DNA from 3 places in the Paenibacillus antri genome. Region 1 is predicted to be linked to each of the others. Evidence: riboswitches for the same ligand, from Rfam matches in the RefSeq annotation. Region 1 holds a riboswitch; each other region holds the start of a gene.
The links. A riboswitch is a leader RNA that binds a small molecule or an ion and turns the genes downstream of it on or off. The one in region 1 is predicted to bind ZMP and ZTP.
Positions count from the first base shown of each region.

Region 2: it holds a riboswitch for ZMP and ZTP, as region 1 does, so the genes downstream of both, FE782_RS24895 (bifunctional 5,10-methylenetetrahydrofolate dehydrogenase/5,10-methenyltetrahydrofolate cyclohydrolase) here and rpiB (ribose 5-phosphate isomerase B) in region 1, are expected to answer to the same signal.
Region 3: it holds a riboswitch for ZMP and ZTP, as region 1 does, so the genes downstream of both, FE782_RS15155 (trimeric intracellular cation channel family protein) here and rpiB (ribose 5-phosphate isomerase B) in region 1, are expected to answer to the same signal.

Region 1 is NZ_VCIW01000014.1:18,255-25,953, forward strand. Features, by position in the region: gene spoIIR (stage II sporulation protein R) at 1-217, shown strand, start outside; gene FE782_RS19260 (L-threonylcarbamoyladenylate synthase) at 371-1,462, shown strand; gene FE782_RS19265 (manganese efflux pump MntP) at 1,553-2,113, shown strand; gene FE782_RS19270 (low molecular weight protein arginine phosphatase) at 2,182-2,763, shown strand; ZMP/ZTP riboswitch at 2,799-2,879, shown strand; gene rpiB (ribose 5-phosphate isomerase B) at 2,958-3,416, shown strand; gene FE782_RS19280 (TIGR01440 family protein) at 3,438-4,016, shown strand; gene glyA (serine hydroxymethyltransferase) at 4,033-5,280, shown strand; gene FE782_RS19290 (endonuclease/exonuclease/phosphatase family protein) at 5,394-6,203, shown strand; gene ymzB (protein YmzB) at 6,266-6,619, opposite strand; gene spoIIP (stage II sporulation protein P) at 6,698-7,699, opposite strand, start outside.
Region 2 is NZ_VCIW01000020.1:144,815-152,513, reverse strand. Features, by position in the region: gene FE782_RS24915 (glycoside hydrolase family 43 protein) at 30-1,016, opposite strand; gene FE782_RS24910 (LysR family transcriptional regulator) at 1,135-2,013, opposite strand; gene FE782_RS24905 (adenylosuccinate synthase) at 2,123-3,406, shown strand; gene FE782_RS24900 (DUF3221 domain-containing protein) at 3,484-3,975, shown strand; ZMP/ZTP riboswitch at 4,024-4,102, shown strand; gene FE782_RS24895 (bifunctional 5,10-methylenetetrahydrofolate dehydrogenase/5,10-methenyltetrahydrofolate cyclohydrolase) at 4,160-5,044, shown strand; gene FE782_RS24890 (cellulase family glycosylhydrolase) at 5,092-6,816, opposite strand; gene arfA (arabinosylfuranosidase ArfA) at 7,051-7,699, opposite strand, start outside.
Region 3 is NZ_VCIW01000009.1:120,224-127,922, forward strand. Features, by position in the region: gene FE782_RS32900 (excalibur calcium-binding domain-containing protein) at 1-69, opposite strand, end outside; partial or broken gene FE782_RS32905 (hypothetical protein) at 64-510, opposite strand; gene FE782_RS15130 (alpha/beta-type small acid-soluble spore protein) at 665-889, opposite strand; gene FE782_RS15135 (ATP-dependent DNA ligase) at 1,021-1,881, shown strand; gene FE782_RS32910 (YjcZ family sporulation protein) at 2,246-2,353, shown strand; gene FE782_RS15140 (CBO0543 family protein) at 2,506-3,090, shown strand; gene FE782_RS33305 (helix-turn-helix domain-containing protein) at 3,123-3,272, opposite strand; gene FE782_RS15150 (Sec-independent protein translocase family protein) at 3,261-3,410, shown strand; ZMP/ZTP riboswitch at 3,557-3,635, shown strand; gene FE782_RS15155 (trimeric intracellular cation channel family protein) at 3,699-4,331, shown strand; gene FE782_RS15160 (alpha/beta-type small acid-soluble spore protein) at 4,397-4,618, opposite strand; gene FE782_RS15165 (sulfite exporter TauE/SafE family protein) at 4,983-5,744, shown strand; gene pheS (phenylalanine--tRNA ligase subunit alpha) at 6,090-7,124, shown strand; gene pheT (phenylalanine--tRNA ligase subunit beta) at 7,140-7,699, shown strand, end outside.

The DNA.
Region 1 (7,699 bases):
CGCTTCGGGCGAGACGCCGAACGCCGCAGGCGTATCGACGGTAATGGCGGCGAGCGCGGTCGTCTCGGCGGACAAGGCGGGCGCAGGCGGCGATGCCGCGGCGGACGATGCGGACGCAGCGAACGGCGAGGACGAGGCGAAGGTGGAATATCGGTTTTTCTTGCTCGAGCTGATCTCCGATCTGGTCAACGCGGTGCGCGGCTGGTTCGGCGCATAAGGTGCGTAAGGCGCACGGGGCGGAACGATTCGAAGCGCCGGCGCCGAGGACGCCGAGATGGTACGCTGCCGCGTCGACGCCATGTGAAGTACGAACGAGCCCGGCTGTGATATACTGGCGATATGGAACGTTGATACGGAAGAGGGGCATGATATGTCCGACATTCGAACGAAATTGTGGCGCGTGGACGCGCGCAACGACTCTAGCCTCCGGGAGCAGCTGCTGGAGGCTTCCGCGCGTTTACGGGACGGGGGGCTCGTCGCGTTCCCGACGGAAACCGTGTACGGGGTCGGGGCCGACGCGCGAAGCACGGCCGCGGTGGAACGCATCTTCGTCGCGAAGGGACGGCCGTCCGACAATCCGCTTATCGTACACGTGGCGACGATCGAGGCGGCCGAGGCGCTGGCGTCGGAGGTCGGGCCGGTCGAGCGTCGGCTCATGGAGACGTTCTGGCCGGGGCCGCTGACGATCGTGCTGCCGGCTCGGCCCGGCGCGGTGTCGCCCCGCGTGACGGCGGGGCTCGACACGGTGGCGGTGCGGCTGCCGTCGCACCCGATCGCGCGCGAGTTGATCGCGCTCTCGGAGGTGCCGGTGGCGGCGCCGAGCGCCAACCGATCCGGGCGGCCGAGCCCGACGCGCGCGGAGCATGTGCGCGAGGACCTGAACGGCCGCATCGACGGCATCGTCGACGGGGGCGCCGCCGACGTGGGGCTGGAGTCGACCGTCGTCCTGGTCGACCGTCCGAGCGGGGCCGTGCGCGTGCTGCGCCCCGGCGGGGTGTCGGCGGAGGCGCTCGCGGCCGCCGGCTTCGTCGTGGCGTCGGTGGACGCGGGCGACGCCGAAGCGCCGGACGCCGCCGCACCGCGGTCGCCCGGCGTCAAATATAAGCACTACGCGCCTAAGGGGCGGCTGATCGTCGTGGAAGGCGCGGGCGACGCCGTACGCGCCTACATCCAGGCGCGGCTCGACGAGGACGCCGCGGCCGGTGCGCGCGCGGCCGTGCTCGCGTTCGCGCCCGCCCCCGGCGCCGCCCCCGCGTATCGCGGCGCGGCCAAGCTCGTCGCCCTCGCGGAGACGCCGGGCGACGCGGCGACGGCGGCGCATCGGCTGTACGCCGCCCTCAGAGACTGCGACGCCGCAGCCATCGAGCGGCTGTACGCCGAGGCCGTCGATCCGTCCGGCCTCGGCCTCGCCTTCATGAATCGGCTGCGCAAGGCGGCCGGCAACCGCATCGTCACCGTATAATCACGCCTTCCCCGTCGGTCCTTTCCCCCCGGACATACATCCGTTCTTGTCCGCATAAGCATGGGAAAGAAGGGACAGGAGGGGGAAGGCTTGGCGGATATAACGGAACATCTTGGGTCGACGACGACGATCCTCCTGATCGCCGTCGCGCTCGGCATGGACGCGTTCTCGTTATGCGTCGGCATCGGAATGAAGGGCATTCGTCTGCTGCACGTGGCGAGAATCAGCGCCGCGATCGCCGCGTTCCACGTCATCATGCCGCTCGTCGGCCTATTCATGGGCCAGTACGTCAGCGTACTGCTCGGCGGCGTCGCGTCCATGATCGGCGGCGGCCTGCTCGTCGTCTTGGGCGGACACATGATTTACAACTCGCTGCGCGCGGGCGACGCCCCGTCGTTCAATACGGGGTCGCTGTTCGGCTTGCTGGCGTTCGCGATCAGCGTCAGCGTCGATTCGCTGTCGGTCGGCGTCTCGCTCGGCATGTTCGCGACGGACCTGGCGTTGACCGTGCTGCTGTTCGGCGCGATGGGCGGTTTGCTGTCCGTCGTCGGGCTGCTCGTCGGCCGGCGCGTCGGCCAGATGATCGGCGAGTACGGCGAAGCGCTCGGAGGCGCGGTGCTGCTCGTCTTCGGCGTGTTGTTCCTAATTTAAGGAGGCCGAGGCGGTTTGTACTTCTTGGTCGTTTTACATAAAATAAGACCAAGGGGGGTGGAAAGCGCGTGAAACGAATTTTATTGGTATGTACCGGTAATACGTGCCGAAGCCCGATGGCCGAAGCGTTGTTCCGCAAGCGGGCGGCGGCGCGGGGCGTTCCCGTGGAAGTGAAATCGGCCGGCGTGGCCGCGGTCCCGGGGCAGCCGATGTCGGGCCATGCCGCGGACGTGCTGCGGGAGCGGGGCGTCGACCCGAGCGGGTTTCGCTCGAGCGAAGCGACGCCGGAGCTCGTACGTTGGGCCGATCTGATCTTGACGATGACGTCGCATCATAAGCGGCATCTATTAGAATTGTATCCCGATGCGGTCGAGAAGACGTTCGCGCTGAAGGAATACGCGGGCGGGGACCCCGAGACGGCGGCGCTGTTCGCGGAGCGGGAGTCGCTCGCGGCCGAGCTGCAGATGCGCCTCGCGCTCGGGCAGCAGATTTCGAACGAAGAGCGGGAGAAGCTGTACGAGCTGGATCGGCGGCTGCCGAATCCGGACGTGCAGGACCCGATCGGAGGCAGCCGCGCGCGCTACGAGAAGACGGCCGACGAGATCGAAACCGCGATCGCGGCGGCGTTGGATCGTCTTTACAGCGAATGACGGATGCGGTATGATGGAAGCACCATATTTCGAATGGAACCCGATGTAACTGGCGACATTTGTGGAGTACCACATTGGAGCATCGGGACATACGGCCGGTCGCCTGGGCAGAGCATGGACGGAACGTTTCCGTCGTATGCTCTTTTTTGCCGTTTGGGGTATAATATGGCTCAGAAGAAGAGGAGGCGGTTCAGATGAAGATCGCGATCGGAGCGGATCACGCCGGCTATCGGCTCAAGGCGGAGCTGCTCGAGTTCATTCGTTCCCTGGGGCATGAGCTGGAGGATTTCGGCGCGCACGGGCCGGAATCGGTCGACTATCCCGACTTCGCGTCGGCGGTGTGCAATCAAGTCGTGTCGGGCAAGGCCGACCGAGGCATTCTGATTTGCGGCACGGGCATCGGCATGTCGATCGCGGCGAACAAGGTGCCGGGCATCCGCTGCGCGCTCGTGCACGACGTCTTTTCGGCGAAGGCGACGCGGGAGCATAACGATACCAACGTTCTCGCGATGGGCGAGCGCGTAATCGGGCCGGGACTGGCGCAGGAAATCGTCGGCACGTGGCTCGCGACCGAGTTTTCGCAAGGGGAGCGGCATAAGAATCGGATCGGCAAGGTGTGCGCGCTGGAAGCGCAGTCGAACCTTCATCCATAAATCAAGCAAGGCGGTGCGAACATGACGACGGATCGCGAACGTTGGGCGGAGGATGTATACCGGACGGCGATGGAGACGGCGCAGGCGGGGGGATTGACCGCAGGGCGGTTGTTCGTCGTCGGCGTCAGCACGAGCGAGGTGCTCGGGAGCCGCATCGGCACGGCGGGCGCGTCGGACGTCGCGGCGGCGCTGTTCGACGGGCTGCAGCGATTTCGGCGCGAGACGGGCATCTATGTGGCGTATCAATGCTGCGAGCATCTGAATCGCGCGCTGGTCGTCGAACCGGATGCGGCCGAGCGATACGGCCTCGAGCCGGTGACCGTCGTACCGGTGCCGAAGGCGGGCGGCGCGATGGCGTCGTACGCGTACCGGAACGTCCAAGGCGCGGTCATGGTCGAGGAGATCGCGGCGCATGCCGGGATCGACATCGGGGAGACGTTGATCGGGATGCATCTGCGCAAGGTGGCGGTGCCGTTCCGACCGGCCGTCCGCCGCATCGGGGAAGCCAGAGTGAACGCGGCGTACGCGCGGCCGAAGCTGATCGGCGGCGCGCGCGCCGTCTACGTCATAGAACAACCGACGAATACGAAAGAAGAATAGGGAGATGGAGAATACGATGGAACACTTGAGAGCGCAAGATCCGGACATGCTGAAGGCGATGGGCCTCGAGCTCGGCCGCCAGCGGGACAACATCGAATTGATCGCATCGGAAAATATCGTCAGCGAAGCCGTCCTCGAAGCGATGGGCTCCGTGTTGACGAACAAATACGCGGAAGGCTATCCGGGCCGCCGATACTACGGCGGCTGCGAATACGTCGACGTCGCCGAGGATCTCGCGCGCGACCGCGTGAAGCAGCTGTTCGGCGCGGAGCACGCGAACGTGCAGCCGCACTCCGGCGCGCAGGCGAACCTCGCCGTCTACCTCGCGGCGCTGAAGCCGGGCGACACGGTGCTCGGCATGAACCTGGCGCACGGCGGTCACCTGACGCACGGCAGCCCGGTCAACGCGTCCGGCATCTTGTATAACTTCGTGCCTTACGGTGTTGAAGACGACACGCACACGATCGATTACGACAAGGTGCGCAAGCTCGCGTTCAAGCATATGCCGCGGATGATCGTCGCGGGCGCGTCGGCGTACCCGCGCATCATCGACTTCGAAGCGCTCAGCTCCATCGCGCAAGACGTCGGCGCCTTGTTCATGGTCGACATGGCGCATATCGCGGGACTCGTCGCCGGCGGCATGCACCCGAGCCCGGTGCCGCACGCGCACTTCGTGACGAGCACGACGCACAAGACGCTGCGCGGTCCGCGCGGCGGCCTCATCCTGTGCCGCAAGCCGTGGGCGCAAGCGATCGACAAGGCTGTCTTCCCGGGCACGCAAGGCGGTCCGCTCATGCACATCATCGCGGCGAAGGGCGTCGCGTTCGGCGAAGCGCTCCGTCCGGACTTCAAGACGTACGCGCAGAACATCGTAACGAACGCTAAGGCGATGGCGGAGCAATTCCTCGCCGAAGGCATTCCGCTCGTCTCCGGCGGCACGGACAACCACTTGATGCTGGTGGACCTGCAGTCGCTTAACATTACGGGCAAGGTCGCCGAGAAGCTGCTCGACGAAATCGGCATCACGGTCAACAAGAACGCGATCCCGAACGACCCGGCCGGCCCGATGATCACGTCCGGCATCCGCATCGGCACGCCGGCGGTCACGACGCGCGGCATGGGCGTCGACGCGATGCGCACGATCGCGACGATCATCGCGACGACGTTGAAGAATCCGAACGACGCGGCGACGCTCGATTCGGCCCGCGGCATGGTTCGCGATTTGACGGCGCAATATCCGTTGTACCCGAATATGTCGTATTAAGCGAAGCTAGAATATACGAAGAGGGACCTTTTCCGCGGGGCGGGAAGGGTCTTCTTTGCCTAACGGCTGCCATTGCCCGGGGAATAAAGCCGATCGCACGAGGAGGCGCATGCATGGAAACGACGGTTACGCCGAAGCTCGAATTCGCCGCCGTAGCGATGACGTTCAACCTGCGCCGCGCGACGTGGGTCGACGGTCGCAACGCGTGGCGCTATCGGAAGAGGAGCGCGGCGGCGGCGATCGCCGCGGCGGACGCGGACGTCGTCGGCACCCAGGAAGGCTCGCTTCCGATGCTGCGGGAGTTGACCGCGCTGCTGCCGGGCTACGCATGGCTCGGGGAAGGGCGCCGAGGCGGCGGGCTCGACGAGACGAACGCGATTTTGTACCGGGCGGATCGATGGACGCCGGAAGCTTCCGGCACGTTCTGGCTGTCGGAGCGACCGGAGCGGCCCGGCAGCCGCGCCTGGGGAGCGGCCTTCCCTCGCATCTGCACGTGGGCGATGCTCCGCTCGACGTCGAACGCCGACGTGCGGTGGACGGTGGCCAACACGCATCTGGATCATATCAGCGCGTCGGCGAGACGCCGGGGCATCGCGCTCGTCGCGGAGCGGGCGCTCGAGATCGCGCAGGGCGGGCCGATCGTGGTCACGGGCGACTTCAACGCGAAGCCGGACAGCGAGGTGGCGGGCTTGCTGCGAGCGGAAGGGTGGCGCAACGCGTTCGACGACGCGTCCGGCGGAGCGCATCAGGCCGGCGCGACGTTCCACGGTTTCCGGGGCGGCGAGCGGGGACGGCCGATCGATTACATTTACTATCGCGGATTCGCCGCCGAGGGGGTCGAGGTCGCCGTCGATCGGGCGAGGTACGACGGGAGGTATCCTTCGGATCATTACCCGGTATACGCGCGTTTCCGTTGGACGTAGCCGCGAACGACGAAGAGCCCGGGAGCGAAGCGCTCCCGGGCTCTTGCTTCGGCGCGTCCGCCTTATTGCGGCGGACCTTGGGGCACGACGCGGTAAAACGCGCGATCCGTCGAGACCTGAAGTTCCCGTTCGTCGATCGCGCTCCGGAAGGAAGGGCCGAGCGGAATTTCGTAAGAATGCCTCGGCAGCTCCGCGGCTCCGCCGTCGCCTTCCGTCGCGATCTTCCCGTCTCCCAACAGGACGAGCCGGTTCTCTTCTACGTAATCGTCCCGATCCGGGCTGCCGGTCAGGAACGATACCTTCTGCACGGTCATCGACACTTGGTCGACGTCGCCTTGCTCTTCCTTGCGTATGACGATCGGGGCGCCGATCTGCGCCATGAACCAATCGGCGATTTCCGCCACGCGGTGATCCATATGAAGAAGCCCTCCGTTCGAACGCGGTAGTGGAGTGTCGTCCATTACCATGTCCAGGGAGGGCTTCCGTCATGCATGTTATTGCGTCTTGGCGCCGCCTTCCGGGCCGGCCGGAGCGGCCGCGTCGCCTGCCTCGGAAGGAGCGGCGTTCGCCTTCACGGCTTCGGTCCGCTCCCAATGCATCTCGGCGAGCACCTCGGCCAGCACTTCGGCGGTGCGGTAGCATTCCTCGAGCGTGTTGTCGACGCCGCCGAATTCGATCAGAATGCTGTTCGGCGACAGGCTTTGATTGAATTCGCCGTTGGACCCGGCTTTCTTGCCGACGACGCCGCGCGAGATGCCTTTGATTTTTTCTTCGATCCGGTAGTGGAGCTCCTCCGCGAGCGCTTGATTTTCCTCGTAGTTCGGATTTTTTTGCCCGACGACGAAATACAGCTTCGCGTAGGCGACGCCGTTATGGGTTAACAGCGTCTTGTCCTTCCGCGCCGCGTCCCGGTGAATGTCGATGAAGTAGTTCAGATCTTCGTATTTCGCCATCGCGGTTTTGATCGTCTTGCGGGATTCGTCGTACGCGCCGCGCCACGGATAGGACAGGTCGGAGTGGATCGCACCGACGCCTTTCTTTTCCAGCTCCTCCGACAGACGGGCGCCGACCGCCGCGACAGTGACGTTCTTATCGTTCTGATCGTACGCTTCGTCGATCTTCGTAATGCCGTCGAGCTCCGGCAAGTACGACTCCGAGGGGTGGGAGTGATAGACGAACACGACGTTCGGCGCGGCCGCCGGCGGCGCGGGATCGGTCTCCGGCTCGCCGCCCGGCTGCTCGCCCGGCGCGGGCTCCTCCGCCGGCTGTTGCGGCGTCGATTCCGGCGGCTCCTCGCCGGTACTCGGATAACCGTCCGGCAGCGGTACTTCCGCGGGCTCTTGCAGATGCGGCGCCGGGGGCACCTCGACGGGATAATCCGCCGGGCCGGTTCCGATGCCTTGGATCAGGATAATATTTCCCTCGCCTTGCGCGCCGGGGAGCAGCTGCGCCGCCAGCGTGCGCGGGTCGGCCGGGTCGATGCCGGTCGTCAGCTT
Region 2 (7,699 bases), on a different contig from region 1:
GACCCCATGGCGGGGTCGGCTGCGTATCTTTACTCGTACGGCTCGATCGTCCGAATCGTGCCGTCCTCGTTATAGAACAGCTCGGTGCACTTCACGCAGCGCTTGTGGTTGACGCCGCCGGAGAGCGACGAGTCGTGGTAAAACAAATACCATTTGCCCTTATATTCGACGATCGAATGATGCGTCGTCCAGCCGATGACGGGCGTGAGGATCGTGCCCTTGAACGTGAAGGGGCCCTGCGGGTCGTCGCCGACCGCGTATACGAGCTTATGGGTCGTGCCCGTCGAATAAGACAAATAATACTTGCCGTTATATTTGTGCATCCACGGCCCTTCGAAGTATCTTCGATCCTCGTCGCCGGCTTGGATCGGCCGTCCGTCCTCGTCGACGATCGAGATTTCCTTCGGCGTCCCTTCGAAGGCGAGCATATCGTCCGTCAGGCGGGCGACCCTCGGTCCGAGCGCCGGCTCGGACCCGGACGGGCCCGTCGCATCGGGCCGGAACTCGCCCGTCTGCCACTTCTCCAGCTGCCCGCCCCAGAGGCCGCCGAAGTAGACGTACGCCGCTCCGTCGTCGTCGATCCATACGGCCGGGTCGATGCTGTAGCTGCCCGGAATGTAGCTCGGCTGCGGCGCGAACGGACCGGCAGGGCTTGCGCTCGTCGCGACCCCGAGACGGAAAATATCGTCATGATCTTTCGCCGGGAAGAACAAGTAATACGTTCCGTTCTTGTAAGCGGCGTCCGGCGCCCACAGCTGCTTCTTGGCCCATGGGATGTCCCGGAGGTGAAGCGCTTCGCCGTGGTCGACCGCCTTCGACGAGGCGGGATCGTCCATCGAGAGAACATGATAGTCCTCCATCGCGTATTGGTCGCCGTTATCGTTCGACTCCGCTTCGTAGTCCAGATCGTGGGACGGATAGATGTATAGTTTTCCTTCGAAAACGTGAGCCGACGGATCGGCCGTGTAGATATGCGTCACTAACGGTTCGTTCGTCGGTTTCGTTCGCTCTGCCATACGATTCGCTCCTCTCGGCGCTGAATTGAATTGAACCTTATGTCAAGGTATCACAACGGCGGAAGCGCGTACATGGACTAAGCCGCCGTGGAGTTGGACAAATGAAGCGCCCGAGGGGTTACGGGAGCAGCCCCAGCAATCGCTTCGCCGCGGTCGAAGGCGGAACTCCGCGGAGCGTGGCGATGCCGACGCGACGTTCGGGGAGCGGCGGGTCGATCGCGATCTCGACGAGCCGTCCGTCCCGGAGCTCCGCCTCGACGTACTGCCTGGGAACGAAGGCGAGCCCGAAGCCGCCGCTTGCGAATTGGGCGAGCAAGTCGATGCTGCCGAGCTCGAAATCCGGCCGAAGGCGAACCCCGCGCCGAAGCGCGAAGTCGTCGAGGAACCGCCGCGTGCTGCCGCCGGACTCGAGCATCAGCAGCGGATACGACGCAAGCCGCTCCAACGACAGCGGAGCTTGCGCGACCGCGTCGTCGTCCGGTCGGCCGACGAGGATGTCCTGAATCGGCGCGCTGCCGCGGAAGTCGACCTTCGGATCCGCCGCGGGCATATTCACGATGCCGAAGTCGATCGCGCCTTCCTTCAGAAGCGCGATCGTCTCCGGCGTCGTCCGGTTCGTGACGTGAATGCGGATCTCCGGGTAATCCCGGTGAAATTTCTCCAAATACGGCAGCAAGTAATGCTTGCACAGCGTATCGCTGGCGCCGATATGCACTTCTCCCCGCGTCAGCTGACGCATGTCCGCGACGGTTCTCTCCCCGGCTTCCACCATGCCGAGCGCTTGTTGGACGTACCCGAATAGCGCTTCGCCTTCCGCCGTCAGCCGCACGCCTTTCGTCGTGCGAAAGAACAGCGCCGCGCCGAGCGTCGCCTCGAGCTGCTTCAGCGTATGGCTGACCGCCGGCTGCGTAATGTGCAGCCGCTCCGCGGCGCCCGTCAGACTTCCTGTCTTCGCCGCTTCGTAAAATACGCGGTACCACTCTAAGTTGACTTCCACTGACATTACCCCTGTTTATGGCTGATATTAGATATATCAATTTTTCTAATGCTATAACAGGGATTATAATCATCCCCGTAGGAAGACGCAAGAGCGGGAGGCGGAAGAAATGACGGTTACGGCGATCGTAGGCGCCAATTGGGGTGACGAAGGCAAGGGGAAGATGACGGACGTACTGGCGGAAGGTGCGTCTTACGTCGTACGGTTTCAAGGCGGCAGCAACGCGGGTCATACGATACTGAACCGGCATGGGAAGTTCGCGCTGCGTCTGCTGCCGTCCGGCGTATTTCATCCGAACGCGACGAACGTGATCGGGCCGGGGACGGCGCTGGACGTCGAGGTGCTGCTGCAGGAGCTTAGCATGCTGGAGGAGCGGGGCGTCCCGGCGCCGCGGCTGCGCGTGTCGGACCGAGCGCAGCTCGTGCTGCCGGCGCACCGGTTGCTTGACGAGCTGGAGGAGGGGCGGCTTGGCGAAGGGAGCTTCGGCTCCACGAAGCGGGGCATCGCGCCGTTCTACGCGGACAAGTACGCGAAGATCGGCGTGCAGGCGGCCGATCTCTTCGACGAGCCGCGGCTCCGGAGCCGTATCGAGCGGCAGCTCGAGTCGAAGAACGTGCTGTTTCGCCATCTCTACGGGCGCGAGCCGCTCCGCGCGGACGACGCGGCGGACGCGCTGCTCGCGCAGGCGGAGCGGCTGAGGCCCTACGTCTGCGACGCGAGCGAGCTGCTTTACGAAGCGGTTCGGCGCGGCGAGTCCGTCCTGCTCGAGGGACAACTCGGCGCCTTGCGCGACCCGGACCACGGCATCTACCCGTACTCGACGTCGTCCTCGCCGCTGGCCGGCTTCGCGTCCGTCGGAGCGGGGCTGCCGGCGGGAAGCATCGCGAACGTACTCGCCGTTACGAAGGCATACTCGAGCTGCGTCGGCGCCGGCCCGTTCGCGACCGAGCTGAGCGGCTCCGCCGCCGAGGAGCTCCGCCGCCGCGGCGGCGACGCGGGGGAATACGGGGCGGTGACGGGCCGCCCGAGGCGCGTCGGCTGGTTCGACGCCGTCGCGACGCGGTACGGATGCCGGCTGCAAGGGGCGACCGAGGTCGCGCTGACGAACCTCGACGTGCTCGGGTACTTGGACCGCCTCCCGGTATGCACGGCGTATCGCCTGGAAGACGGCCGCGTCGTCGGGCGCTTCCCGACGACCGGAGCGTTGGAGAAGGCCGCTCCGGTGCTCGAGACGCTCGACGGTTGGCTTTGCGACATCGCAGACTGCCGAACGTTCGAGGCGCTTCCGCCCGCGGCAAGGCGGTACGTCGAATTCGTCGAGTCGTCGATCGGCGTTCCGGTTTCGTACGTATCCGTCGGTCCCCGGCGGGAACAACTCATTCGGCGGCGGTAAACCTTCGAGCGGAACGCAACCCTTTTCCCGAAAAGATCGTCTAGGGGTATATCGGTAGCCTTGGAAAGAGGGATGGGATGAGCGCGTTTCGCCGTACGTCGGTTTGGATTTTGGCGCTGTCGTTGTTGTCGGCCGCGACGATCGCGGGGTGCCGGGGGACGTTCGAGGATCGAGCCGTCGGGCCGCCTCCAGGGATCGAAGGGTATGTCGTGAAGAAGCAGGACGATCGTATGTTGGTCGTCGCGGCGGATCGCTCGGCGATCTGGTTTTCCTCGGCGCCGAGGAAGGCGAAGGTCGGTCAGAGGGTGCAGGTGTGGTACGGCGAATCGCAAGAATCGTACCCGGCGCGGGCGAAAGCCGATCGCGCGACGATCGTCCTCAGCCCGAAGCCGTCCGGCGCGGATTTATCGGAGGCGGACGCGGTGCGGGAAGCGCTGCGGGCTTACGAATCCGCGGCGGTCCCGGTCGTTCGCCAAGCCGAGTACGACGCGGCGCTCGATCAATGGAGCGTCACGATCGGAGTCGAAGACGCGGAGAAGGTCGAACGGGTGAAGGACGCACCGGAATAAAACGGTCGTTGCTTCGGCGGGAATCTCGAACTATAATATAGGAAACTTAAGGGCATGCGTAACTGGCGTAACGTGGATACCACGGGGGAGCGCATGGCGACAACGGCCGAACGCCTGGGCAGAGGTAAGGGGGAAACCCCTTGCCTCTTTCTGTTTTCTTACACCTTCGAAGGGATGGGATCGAATGAGAGAACAACCGTTGATCTTGGACGGGAACGCGGTGGCTGCGGCCATCAAGGAGAAGCTGGCGGCGCGGATCGGGGCGCTTGCGGAGCGCGGCGTCGTGCCGCGGCTCGCGACGATTCTGGTCGGAGACGATCCGTCGTCGGCGACGTATGTGAAGATGAAGGGCAATGCATGCAGGAGGCTGGGAATCGATTCCGTCCGCGTCGACCTGCCGGAGGCGACGACGACGGAAGAGCTCGTCGACGTCATCCGCCGCTTGAACGACGACCCGGCGGTTCACGGCATTCTGCTTCAGCACCCTGTACCGCATGGCATCGACGAGCGAGCGGCGTTCGAAGCGATCGCGATCGAGAAGGACGTCGACGGCGTGACGACGCTCGGCTTCGCGAGGAATGCGTTCGGCTTCGCGGACTTCCCGTCCTGCACGCCGGCGGCGATCGTGTCGATTCTGGATTATTACAACCTACCCATAGAGGGGAAGCACGCCGTCGTCATCGGAAGAAGTCCGATCCTCGGGAAGCCGGTGTCCGTCATGCTGCTGAATCGGAACGCTACCGTGACGATCTGCCACTCCAAGACGGAGCGGCTTCCGGACGTCGTCGGCGCCGGGGACATCGTCGTCGCGGCGGTCGGCAAGCCGAAGTTCGTGCAAGGCGATTGGATCAAGCCCGGCGCAGTCGTCCTCGATGCCGGCTACAATCCGGGCAACGTCGGCGACGTCGACTTCGACGCGTGCCTTTCGAACGCCTCGGCGATCACCCCCGTTCCGGCGGGCGTCGGTCCGGTCACGATCGCGACGCTGCTGAAGCACACCGTAGACGCGGCGGAGAAGCGAGCGAACGAAAATCGAACGAAAATCGAACCGCATTATAAGATCATATGAGCGCAAAAAAGTGGGGACCGTCTCCGGATGAGACAGTCCCCTTCGGCTCATTCCGCCGCGTTCCCCGTTACGGATTCGCCGGCTTTCGTTATCGTGTACGCGACCTTCTCCCCGCTCCAGAAATGGAACGTCAGCAGCACTTCGCCGTCGTTCACTTCCTTGAAGAAGTTCGGCGTCAGCTTGATCTCGTTCGCGTCGTACGACGGCGAGAACGCGTACGCGAATTCCTTGAACGACGTCCAGTTTTGCGGGCCGGCGTTGCCTCCCGCCGCGTATACGGCTTCCATCGTCGCCAAGCGATCGCCATGGAACGCGGTCGGGATCGAGAACGACTCCGTCGTGCCCGTCGCGTCCTCAAGAACCGGCGAATCGAAGACGATGACGTCGAACGTCCAATCCGCGCCGCGGTTGAAGTCCGCGGCCAACTCCGCGCGTTCCCCGTATTCCCCCGACGCGGTCAGCTCCGACAGCAAGGCGGCCTTCACCGTCAACGCATTGCCGTCGAACGCGTAATCCTCGCCTCGGCGCAGCTGCTTTCCGTCGTGACGAAGACCGACCAATCGTCTGTCGTTCAAGTCGAACGCGATGACGGCATCCTGCGTCTCCTCGCCTTTACGCACGAAGATCAAATCGGTTTCCGCGGTCGCGGAACGCGCCTTCCAGCTGGCTTTCAGCATATCGATCAGCTGCGGGTCGTTCCATTCCAGCTCGGTTCGGTTCAGGTGCTGTCCGTTGTCCCACAGCATATGGGTAATGCCCCGCTCCTGCACGTAATGAAGCAGAAACTCGAAAAACTTCAGCTTTTCGCCTTGCTCGATCGTTCCCGTATGGTTATCGAAGCCAAGCAGACCGTATTCGCCCAAGACGACCGGAATGCCTTGGGACACGAACGTGGTATAGACACGATCGAACGTTTGAACGACGTCGTTCTTCGTCTCTTCGTTGAATCGGGTGAAGCCGGCGATGTTGACGCTGAACGGCCAGAACCCGTAATAGTGGACGGTGGCGATCAGGTTCGGGTCGTCGAGCGCTTCGAACGTGTCGACCAGCGCGTCGAGCCGATCTTGGTTCGCGTTCGTCTCGAGCGTCGGCAGCACGAGCGGGCGATCGGCGTTGTTGCCGCCGGAGGCGCGCACGATGTCGTGGAAGGAGGCGTTCAGCTCGTTCAGCATCGCGAAGTGCGCCTCGCCGGCTTCGCCCCAGCCATCGGAGAAGCGCGGCTCGTTGATGCTTTCGAACGACAGCTTGTTCGAATGATGTTTGAACCGCTCGGCGATCTGCGTCCACGCGGCGTTGAAGCGGGCGAGCACGGTGTCGCGGTCGGCGCCCATGCCGTTCACCCAGAGCCAAGAATCATGGTGCAGGTTGATCATGACGTACAGCCCTGCGTCCAGCGACCAGTCGACGACTTCCTCGACGCGGTCCATGAACGCCGGATCGATCGCGTAATCCGGAGCTTCGCCCATCCGATGATCCCACGTGATCGGGATGCGAATGCTGTTGTAGCCTTCCTTGGCGATGTGCCGAATGAGCTCTTGCGTCACGCGCGGGTTGCCCCACGACGTCTCGTCTTCGCCGGTCGCGTCGAACGTGTTGCCGAGATTCCACCCGGGCTGCATCGCGTCGACGTACGATTGCATCTCGCTCTTCGGGACGACGATCTCGTCGCGCTTCTCCTCGGAAGCCGCGCCGGCGCCGGCGGCGGGGGCGAGCAGGCCGAACAGGAGAGATAACGTCAATGCCATACCGGTAAGCTTCCGTGTCGATAACATGTGTTGCACGTACCTCCTCTAGGATGTAAGTAGAATGATGACAGCTTTGAAACTCGCGCGAAGTCCCTCCTCTCATCTTTGGAAAGCGCTGTCAGAAAGCGGTAACAAGAAATACTCTAACATAGTTGAAAATGGGGCAGAATCCCAAAAATTAGAGGTGAAATCATGTGGAAATTATAGGATGCGTACGTGCGATAAAAAAATCCGCCGACCAATCGTCGGCGGATCGCTGCATTATTTCGTCCGGAGGCGGATGACGTTCCAGGACGCCTTGCCGAGCGTCGCGAGGACGCGGGAGCCGTCGACCGACGCGTTCCCGTTCGCGTGCGGGCGGACGTTATCGGGGGCGGACGCCGTGTTGACGGCCTTCAGGTCGTCGTTTTCCAACACGAGATGTTCGATCAGGTTGCACGCCCCGAAGCTGCGCAAATCCGCTTCGAACGCCAGCGACTCCTCCAAGTGGCGGTTGACGGCGAAGATCGTCACTTCGTTCGACTCCTCGTTATGCACCGCAACGCTCTCCAGGTAAGGAACGTCGGTAATATCCTTCGTGTCGTACTTGTCGGAACGCACGAGCGGGACGAGCGCTTGCCCGCGGCCGTACACGGAGGCGTGCAAGTACGGGTAGTAAATCGTCTGGGCCCAAGCGGGACCGCCGTTCTGCGTCATGATCGGAGCGATGACGTTCACGAGTTGAGCGAGACAAGCCATCTTCACGCGATCCGCATGCTTGAGCAGGCTGATCAGCATGCATCCGACGACGAGCGCGTCCTCCATCGTATATACGTCTTCGAGCTGCGGCGGAGCGACTTGCCAAGGCTCGAGCTTCTTATCCGATTCGTGGCTGTGGAACCAGACGTTCCATTCGTCGAAGGAGAGGAAC
Region 3 (7,699 bases), on a different contig from region 1:
CTCCTCCGATCGAAGCGCCTCTCGCTCCGCCGTATAATCGCCGAACGTCAGCGCGGGCTTCGCCACCACGAATCGGACGCGCGTGCCGTCGGGGTAATCTTGCAGTCGATGGCCGACCCACGCGCCGGCGCCGCGGTTGTCGCTCGAGTCGATGTAGGCGACGTTCGCGCCCTCGCCGCCTTCCGCGCACATGGCCATCGGCCACTCGTCGCGGTCGTACCCGGATTGCGGTTCGATGCCGGCGAGCGATCGCTTGCGGTTGTCGTCGGCTCCGTCGCGGTCGATCGTGCATACGTCCGAGGCGCCGCCGAGCTCGATCGCATCGTAGATGTGCAAGGCCGTCTCCGGATACGCGTCGCTCGGGAAGACGAGCTCGACGTCGTACCCGGGGGCGGCGGCATCCGCGGCAGGCGCCGGCACCGCCGCCGGAGTTTCCGCCGTCAAGGAGCAGCCGCCGACGAACAGAAGGACGGACGCGAATGCGAAGAGCCATCGTAGATGTCGAATCATGAGTCGAACGCCTCCGAAACGAAATAAATTTTCCAATAGAATTCTATTTTACTACGAAAACGAACGTGCTTCGAATATTGTTTTGTAAACAAATAACAAATCCCCGTCGGCGGCCGCCGCGGGGATTATGTATGTTACCGCTACATTCTAATGCTTAGAACCGTGCGCCGCGAGCCAACGTCTCTTCGGCGATCTGTACCATGCGGCGTACCATGTGTCCGCCGATCGCGCCCGTGTCGCGAGTCGCCATGTAACCGTAGTAGCCGTCTTGCGGAATTTGCACGCCAAGCTCTTGAGCGACTTCGTACTTCAGCTGCTCCATCGCTTGGTTCGCTTGAGGAACGATCAAATTGTTGGAGCTTTGCGATCCTTTACCCATTGATGTCACCTCCCTCTGGTTGTACCCATAATATTTGCGTTTTTTTATTTTCTATTCATTTACAAATCCCCTCCACTTTCCACTCCAAACCAATTGCCGATCCTTGTACAATGGAGAGAGGTGATGCCGACATGTTTATCCCTCCCATGCTGCTCGAGACGGCCGCCGAGCCGTTCGACAGCGCTAATCATATATTTGAACCGAAAATCGACGGACATCGGACGATGTACGCGCGATTGGACGGGAAGACGAAGCTGTACACGCGTCGCGGCAACGAGGTGACGAGGAAGTATCCGGAGCTGCTCGAAGGGTTCGAAGACGATCTGATCCTTGACGGGGAAGTCGCGTTAACGGATCCGGAGACGGGGAGGATTTCCTTCGAGGCGTTGAACGACCGATTCCAATTGCGCCAGGAGGAGAAGATCGCGTTAGCGGCGTCGTCCGCGCCGGTCTCCTTCATCGCCTTCGATATATTGCGGTACCGCGGGAAGGACCTCCGTTCGCTTCCCCTCATGCGGCGCAAGGAAATCTTGGCCGGCTTGACCGTTCGTGACAACCCGAACCTGTCCATTATTCCGTACCTCGAACGACACGGTACGGCCTTGTTCGAATCGATCAAGGAACGGGGAATGGAGGGCATCGTGGCGAAGGAGAAGACGAGCCGGTACGCCGTGGGCCGAAGAGCGCGGAAGTGGCAGAAAATCATCAATTGGACGTACGTGGACGTCGTGATCACGGGATATCGGAAGTCTCAGTTCGGGTGGCTTGCGGCTATTCCCGACGGGGAGGAGCTGCAGCCGGCCGGAATGATCGAGTTCGGGGTGAGCCCGGCGCATAAGAAGGCGTTCTACGAAGTATGTCGATCGATCGAGAGCGGCTCTTATAAGGACTTCATCCATTTGGAGCCGCTGCTCCGGGCCAAGGTGAAGACGCGGAACGTGACCCGCAGCGGAACGCTCCGGGATCCGGTGTTCGTGGATTTCATCGCTTGAAGTCTGGAGCAAACGTCAATCCCCCGGTCGCCTCGACGGCGAGCGGGGGATTTTTTTCGCGTTTACGAATCGTTCTTGCCGCTTCGCGTCGAACCCGGTACCGCGGAATCGTGGTTGTTTCCGGGCGGCTTGCGCTTTTGCTGCTTCTGCGAATTGCGATGAGACATGAGAGCTCCTCCCTTCCGAAACAAGGTGCAGTGGATAGCAATAAGAGTATCCCCCTCCCGCCGCGGTCGTATGACAAGCCCGCGCGCCGGATGGGCGACCCTTCGATAAACTTTGGGCGATGGCCCCCGGGCGTTCGCACACCCGCACTTCTCGTCCCCTTCGTATATTGCAGAAGAACGGAGGGGGGTGGATCGAAATGGCAGCTGTAGGATGCGGTGTAGGCGGTGGATTCACTTCCGTAGGCGCGATCTTGGTGTTGTTCATCTTGTTGGTGATCATCAGCCGGTCGGTGTTGGGTTATTAATCGGAATCGATAAGGGGAAGAGCCTCGCGACTTGCTTCGCGGGGCTCTTTTTCCTTAGTTTCAAAAAATCGAATATTTGCGAAGAGATCGGATATTTCCGCCCTCGGACGCGAAATCTAAGGGAAAAGAGAGCTACCCGAGGAGGAGTCCGGATGTCGGACGAGCAGCAAGAGGCGCTGAAGAAGATCACCGACGAGATGGTAACGACGAAGACGCATTGGTTTGAATATTGGCAAACATTTTCGGCTTTCGACACTTGGCAATTTTGGGCGACGATATTGATCTTCGTGGCCCCGTTAATCTTATTATTTATTTTCTTGGATCGGAGCAAGGCGTTCCGAATCGGTTTCTTCGGTTTCGGGGTCCACATGATCACCGTGTACATCGACGCCTTCGGCACGACGCACGGGTTATGGGAATATCCGTTCAAGTGGTTGCCGTTCTTGACGAACAGTCTCGGATTGGACGCGTCTCTATTGCCTGTGTCTTACATGCTTCTGTACCAATTCACCCTTCGGCATAAGAAGAGTTACCTTCTGTACATGATCGGTCTGAGCCTGGTTTTCGCCTTCGGGGTTAAGCCGCTGATGGGAGCGTTGGATTTGTTCCAGTTATACAAAGGGATGAACTATGCGCATATCTTCATCGCATACCTGCTGCTCGCCTCGATTCCGTATTGGATCACGGAAGGCTTCGCGAAATACCAGGACCGGGCGGCGCGGCCGTCCGGGGCCTAAGCGAAAGAAGCCCCAGCCATACGCGAGTCGGATCAGACCGATCCGGCGGAAGAACGGGAGCTTTTCAATTTGGCCTGTTGCTTATACTCGCTGGGCGTCATCCCCGTTATTTTCTTGAATTGCGTGCAGAAGTGCGGATAGCTCGAGAAGCCGATCTGTTCGCATAGCTTATGGCTCTTCATCTCTTGGCCGAGCAGCAGCTGCTTGGCGAGCTGCCCGAGCTCGGCCGCGCGTTCGGGCGAACGCTGCACGAATTCAAGGGGGCGACCCGGGACATGATCGCCGAGAACGAGAACGAGAACGAGAACGAGAAACGATAATCCGCTGGATCGATTCGCTCAAATCCCTTCAGAAATCGAAGGGATTTTTTGCATGCCGCCGGTGCCGCGAATTGTGCTGGACATCCGGCGTAAGCGGTGATATCTTAAGTGTGTATCAAAACCGGATTCGTTATGACATGATGCATTCGAACGCGCGTAACTGGCGAAGCGTGGGGGACCACGAGGGAGCGCGCGGGGATATAGCCGTACGCCTGGGCGAAGTGTTTGACGGAAGGGGACTCCCTTGTCAGACGCTTTTTTTTCATGCACAGAGAGGGGATATGGACCATGTTCGCATGGGAGCTGTTGACGTTCATCGGCACGGTGGCGTTCGCGATGAGCGGCTCGATGTCGGCGATGGAAGAAGAGTACGATATCTTGGGCGTGTACGCGCTCGGGCTGGTGACGGCGTTCGGCGGCGGCATTCTGCGCAATCTCGTGATCGACGCGCCGACGCGCTCCTTGTGGGAGCAAGGCGATCTGCTCGTCACCGCCCTCGTCGCGAGCTCGATCGTCTACTTCGCGCCGCGTCTCTGGGCCAACCACGTACAGAAGTGGGTGTTCTTCGACGCCGTCGGCCTCGCCGCCTTCGCCATTCAAGGCGCCTTGCTCGCCGCGCAGAAGGGACTGCCGCTGCCGGCGGTCATGATCGCGGCGCTGCTCACCGGCTGCGGCGGCGGCGTCATCCGCGACATCCTAGCGCGGCGCAAGCCGCTCGTCTTCCGCGAGGAAGTGTACGGCGTCTGGGCGATGCTCGGCGGTCTCGTCGTCGCCATGGGCTTCGGCGAGACCGGCTGGGAGATGTACGTCTTGTTCGCCGGCTTGCTGGCGCTTCGCATGTGGTCGGTCAAGAAGGGATGGCAGCTGCCGAAGCGGTCGTTCCGGAGCGGCATGTCCGGTTTGGCGAAGCGAGAAGCGTAAGAAAAAAATCCCCGAGGCCAACTGTGGCCCGGGGATTTTTTTATGTACGGAGGCCGAGGCAACCCTTACGCCCGGCCGCCGCGCGCCAACGTCTCTTCCGCGATTTGCACCATTCTGCGAACCATATGGCCCCCGATAGCGCCCGTGTCGCGAGTCGAGACATAACCGTAATACCCGTCCGGCGGCAGCTGCACCCCGACCTCCTGAGCGATTTGATGTTTCAGTTGATCCATGGCCGCATTGGCTTCCGGGACGATCAGGCTGCTAGGGTTCGAATATTTGCTCATGCGATAACACCTCCATTGGATTTGAAGATATTGTTCGACAATTCTGACAACGATATGCAAGCGGTCTCCGCATTTTTTCTTTCCTTGTCTTTCCACCCCTTTGGCGAAAAGCCCCCTCATTTTCCGAACGATCCGCCTTGTACGCCCGGCCGCTCTCCGGAATCGCCGTCCGGTCCATCGAAAATTTCGCATTCGTCCGGTGCATTCGCCCACGCCCAGAACGCCCGCGAGGTTGCTTGGCGATGCGCTTTTTTTCAGAAATACTTTAAGTAAAGCCCCCCGCACCCGTCTAGGTTCCTCGAATACACTATCATAGGTTTTGATGCAACCAATAAGCAATGCTTATATAGGGCGGGGTGAAACGATGGAAGCGGAAATTGTAGCGATGGGTTTTTTGGTAGGCGCGCTCGTAGGATTGACGGGCGTCGGCGGCGCGGCCTTGTTGACCCCGGTGCTCATGTGGATCGGGATCTCCCCCAGCGTCGCGATCGCGACGGACCTGTTCTATAACTCGGTTACGAAGCTGTTCGGAAGCATTCAGCATATCCGGCAGAAGACGATTAACTTGGGGCTCGTGAAATATCTCGCGATCGGCAGCGTCCCGAGCGCGATCGGCGCGGTGCTGCTGCTGCAAGCGTATCCGCCGCTCGCGGCGCATCAGGATACGATCATGAAGCACGCGCTCGGCATCGTGTTGGTCGTCGTCGCGATCGCGACGATTCTGAAACAATTTTTCGGCAAGCTCGGGTCGAACCGATGGCAGGAGAAGCCGTTGTCTCAGAAAAGGGCGCTGACGATCCTCATCGGCGTCGTTCTCGGATTCATCGTCGGGCTGACGTCGATCGGCTCCGGCAGCCTCTTCGCGCTGGCGATGATATATTTGTATCGCTTGACCGCGGCGGAGCTCGTCGGCACGGATATTTTGCATGCGTTCCTGCTCGTGACGGCCGCGGGCGCCATTCATGCCGTGTACGGCAATATCAATTACGCGCTGGCGTTCAATCTGCTGCTCGGCTCGGTGCCGGGCGTCATCCTCGGCAGCCGGCTGTCCGCGAAGGTGCCGGGCCGGCCGCTCCGTACGTTCATGGCGGCGATCATCCTCGTCAGCGGCTTGAAGTTGATCTGACGGTCGGCTATAATAGCTGAATATATGCAACACATGCAATGACGGAGCCCAGTAGGCACGATACGCGCTGCACAGGGAGGAGAGGCCGAAGATTGAGAGCCGCTCCGCATGTCGCCCGAAGCCGAACCTTCTCTCCCGAGCAGTCGCCCGAACCGCGCCTTAATCCTTAGGCGGCGTGCGTAAGGCAGACCGGCAGGCGGCCGTTATACGCCGATCGAGTGCGCTATCGTCGACGCCGCGTTTCGGCGCGAGACGGTGCGAATGAGGGTGGTACCGCGACCTTTTCGTCCCTTAGACAGGGAGAGAAGGTCTTTTTTGCGTTTACCGATACGAGGAGGATGAGCCATGAAAGACAGGTTGGAGGCGCTGCGAGCGGAGGCGCTGCAGGAATTGGCCGGCGTGAACGATCCGAACGCGCTGAACGAGCTGCGGGTCAAGTATCTCGGCAAGAAGGGATTGCTGACGGAAATTTTGCGAGGGATGGGGGCGTTATCCGCGGAGGAGCGGCCGGTCATCGGCCAAGTCGCGAACGACGTCCGCGCCGCGATCGAGGGCGTCATCGACGAGAAGGCGGCGGCGTTCGCCCGCGCGGAGACGGAACGACGTCTCGCGACGGAGACGATCGACGTGACGCTGCCGGGCCGGCCGGCGCCGAACGGGGCGCTGCACCCGCTGACGAAGGTCGTGCAGGAGATCGAAGACATTTTCATCGGGATGGGCTTTACGGTGGCGGAAGGTCCCGAGGTCGAGACCGATTACTATAACTTCGAGGCGCTGAACCTGCCGAAGGATCACCCGGCGCGCGACATGCAGGATTCGTTCTTCATCACGGAAGACCTGCTGCTGCGCACGCAGACGTCGCCGGTGCAGGCGCGGACGATGGAAGCGCGGGGCGGCCAGGTCCCGGTCAAGATCATCTGCCCGGGCAAGGTGTACCGGCGCGACGACGACGATCCGACCCACTCGCATCAATTCATGCAGATCGAAGGGCTCGTCATCGACAAGGGCATTCGGATGAGCGATCTGAAGGGGACGCTGCTGCAGTTCGCGCGCGAGATGTTCGGGGCGAACGTGAACATCCGGATGCGGCCGAGCTTCTTCCCGTTCACGGAGCCGAGCGCCGAGGTGGACGTATCCTGCGCGGTGTGCGGCGGCAGCGGCTGCCGCGTGTGCAAGCAGTCGGGCTGGCTCGAAATTCTCGGCTCCGGCATGGTGCATCCTCGCGTGCTCGAGATGAGCGGCTACGACCCGAACGAAGTGAGCGGCTTCGCGTTCGGCATGGGCGTCGAGCGCATCGCGATGCTGCGGTACGGCGTGGAAGACATTCGGCATTTCTACACGAACGACGTGCGGTTCTTAAGTCAGTTCGCGCGAGGATAAGGGGGGAGCATCGACATGTACGTTTCGTATAAATGGTTGGAGCAGTATGTGAACTTGAACGGCGTCTCGGCGAAGGAGCTGGCCGAGAAGCTGACGCGCGGCGGCGTCGAGGTCGACGGCGTGGAGGCGCGCAATCTCGGCGTCGTGAAGGTCGTCGTCGGGCATGTCGTGGAGAAGGAGAAGCATCCGGACGCGGACAAGCTGAACGTGTGCAAGGTGGACGTCGGCGAAGCGGAGCATCTGCAGATCGTCTGCGGCGCGCCGAACGTGGCCGCGGGCCAGAAGGTGCCGGTCGCGCTCGTAGGCGCCTCGCTCCCGGGCGGGCTGGCCATTAAGCGGGCGAAGCTGCGCGGCGTCGAGTCGATGGGCATGATTTGCTCGGCGAAGGAGCTGGGGTTGAACGACAAGCTGCTGCCGAAGGAAATCCAGGAAGGCATTCTCGTGCTGCCGGAAGGGACGGACGTCGGGACGGACGCGGTCGCGCTGCTCGGCATCGACGACGAGGTGCTCGATCTCGATCTGACGCCGAATCGGAGCGATTGTCTCAGCATGATCGGCGTCGCGTACGAGGTCGG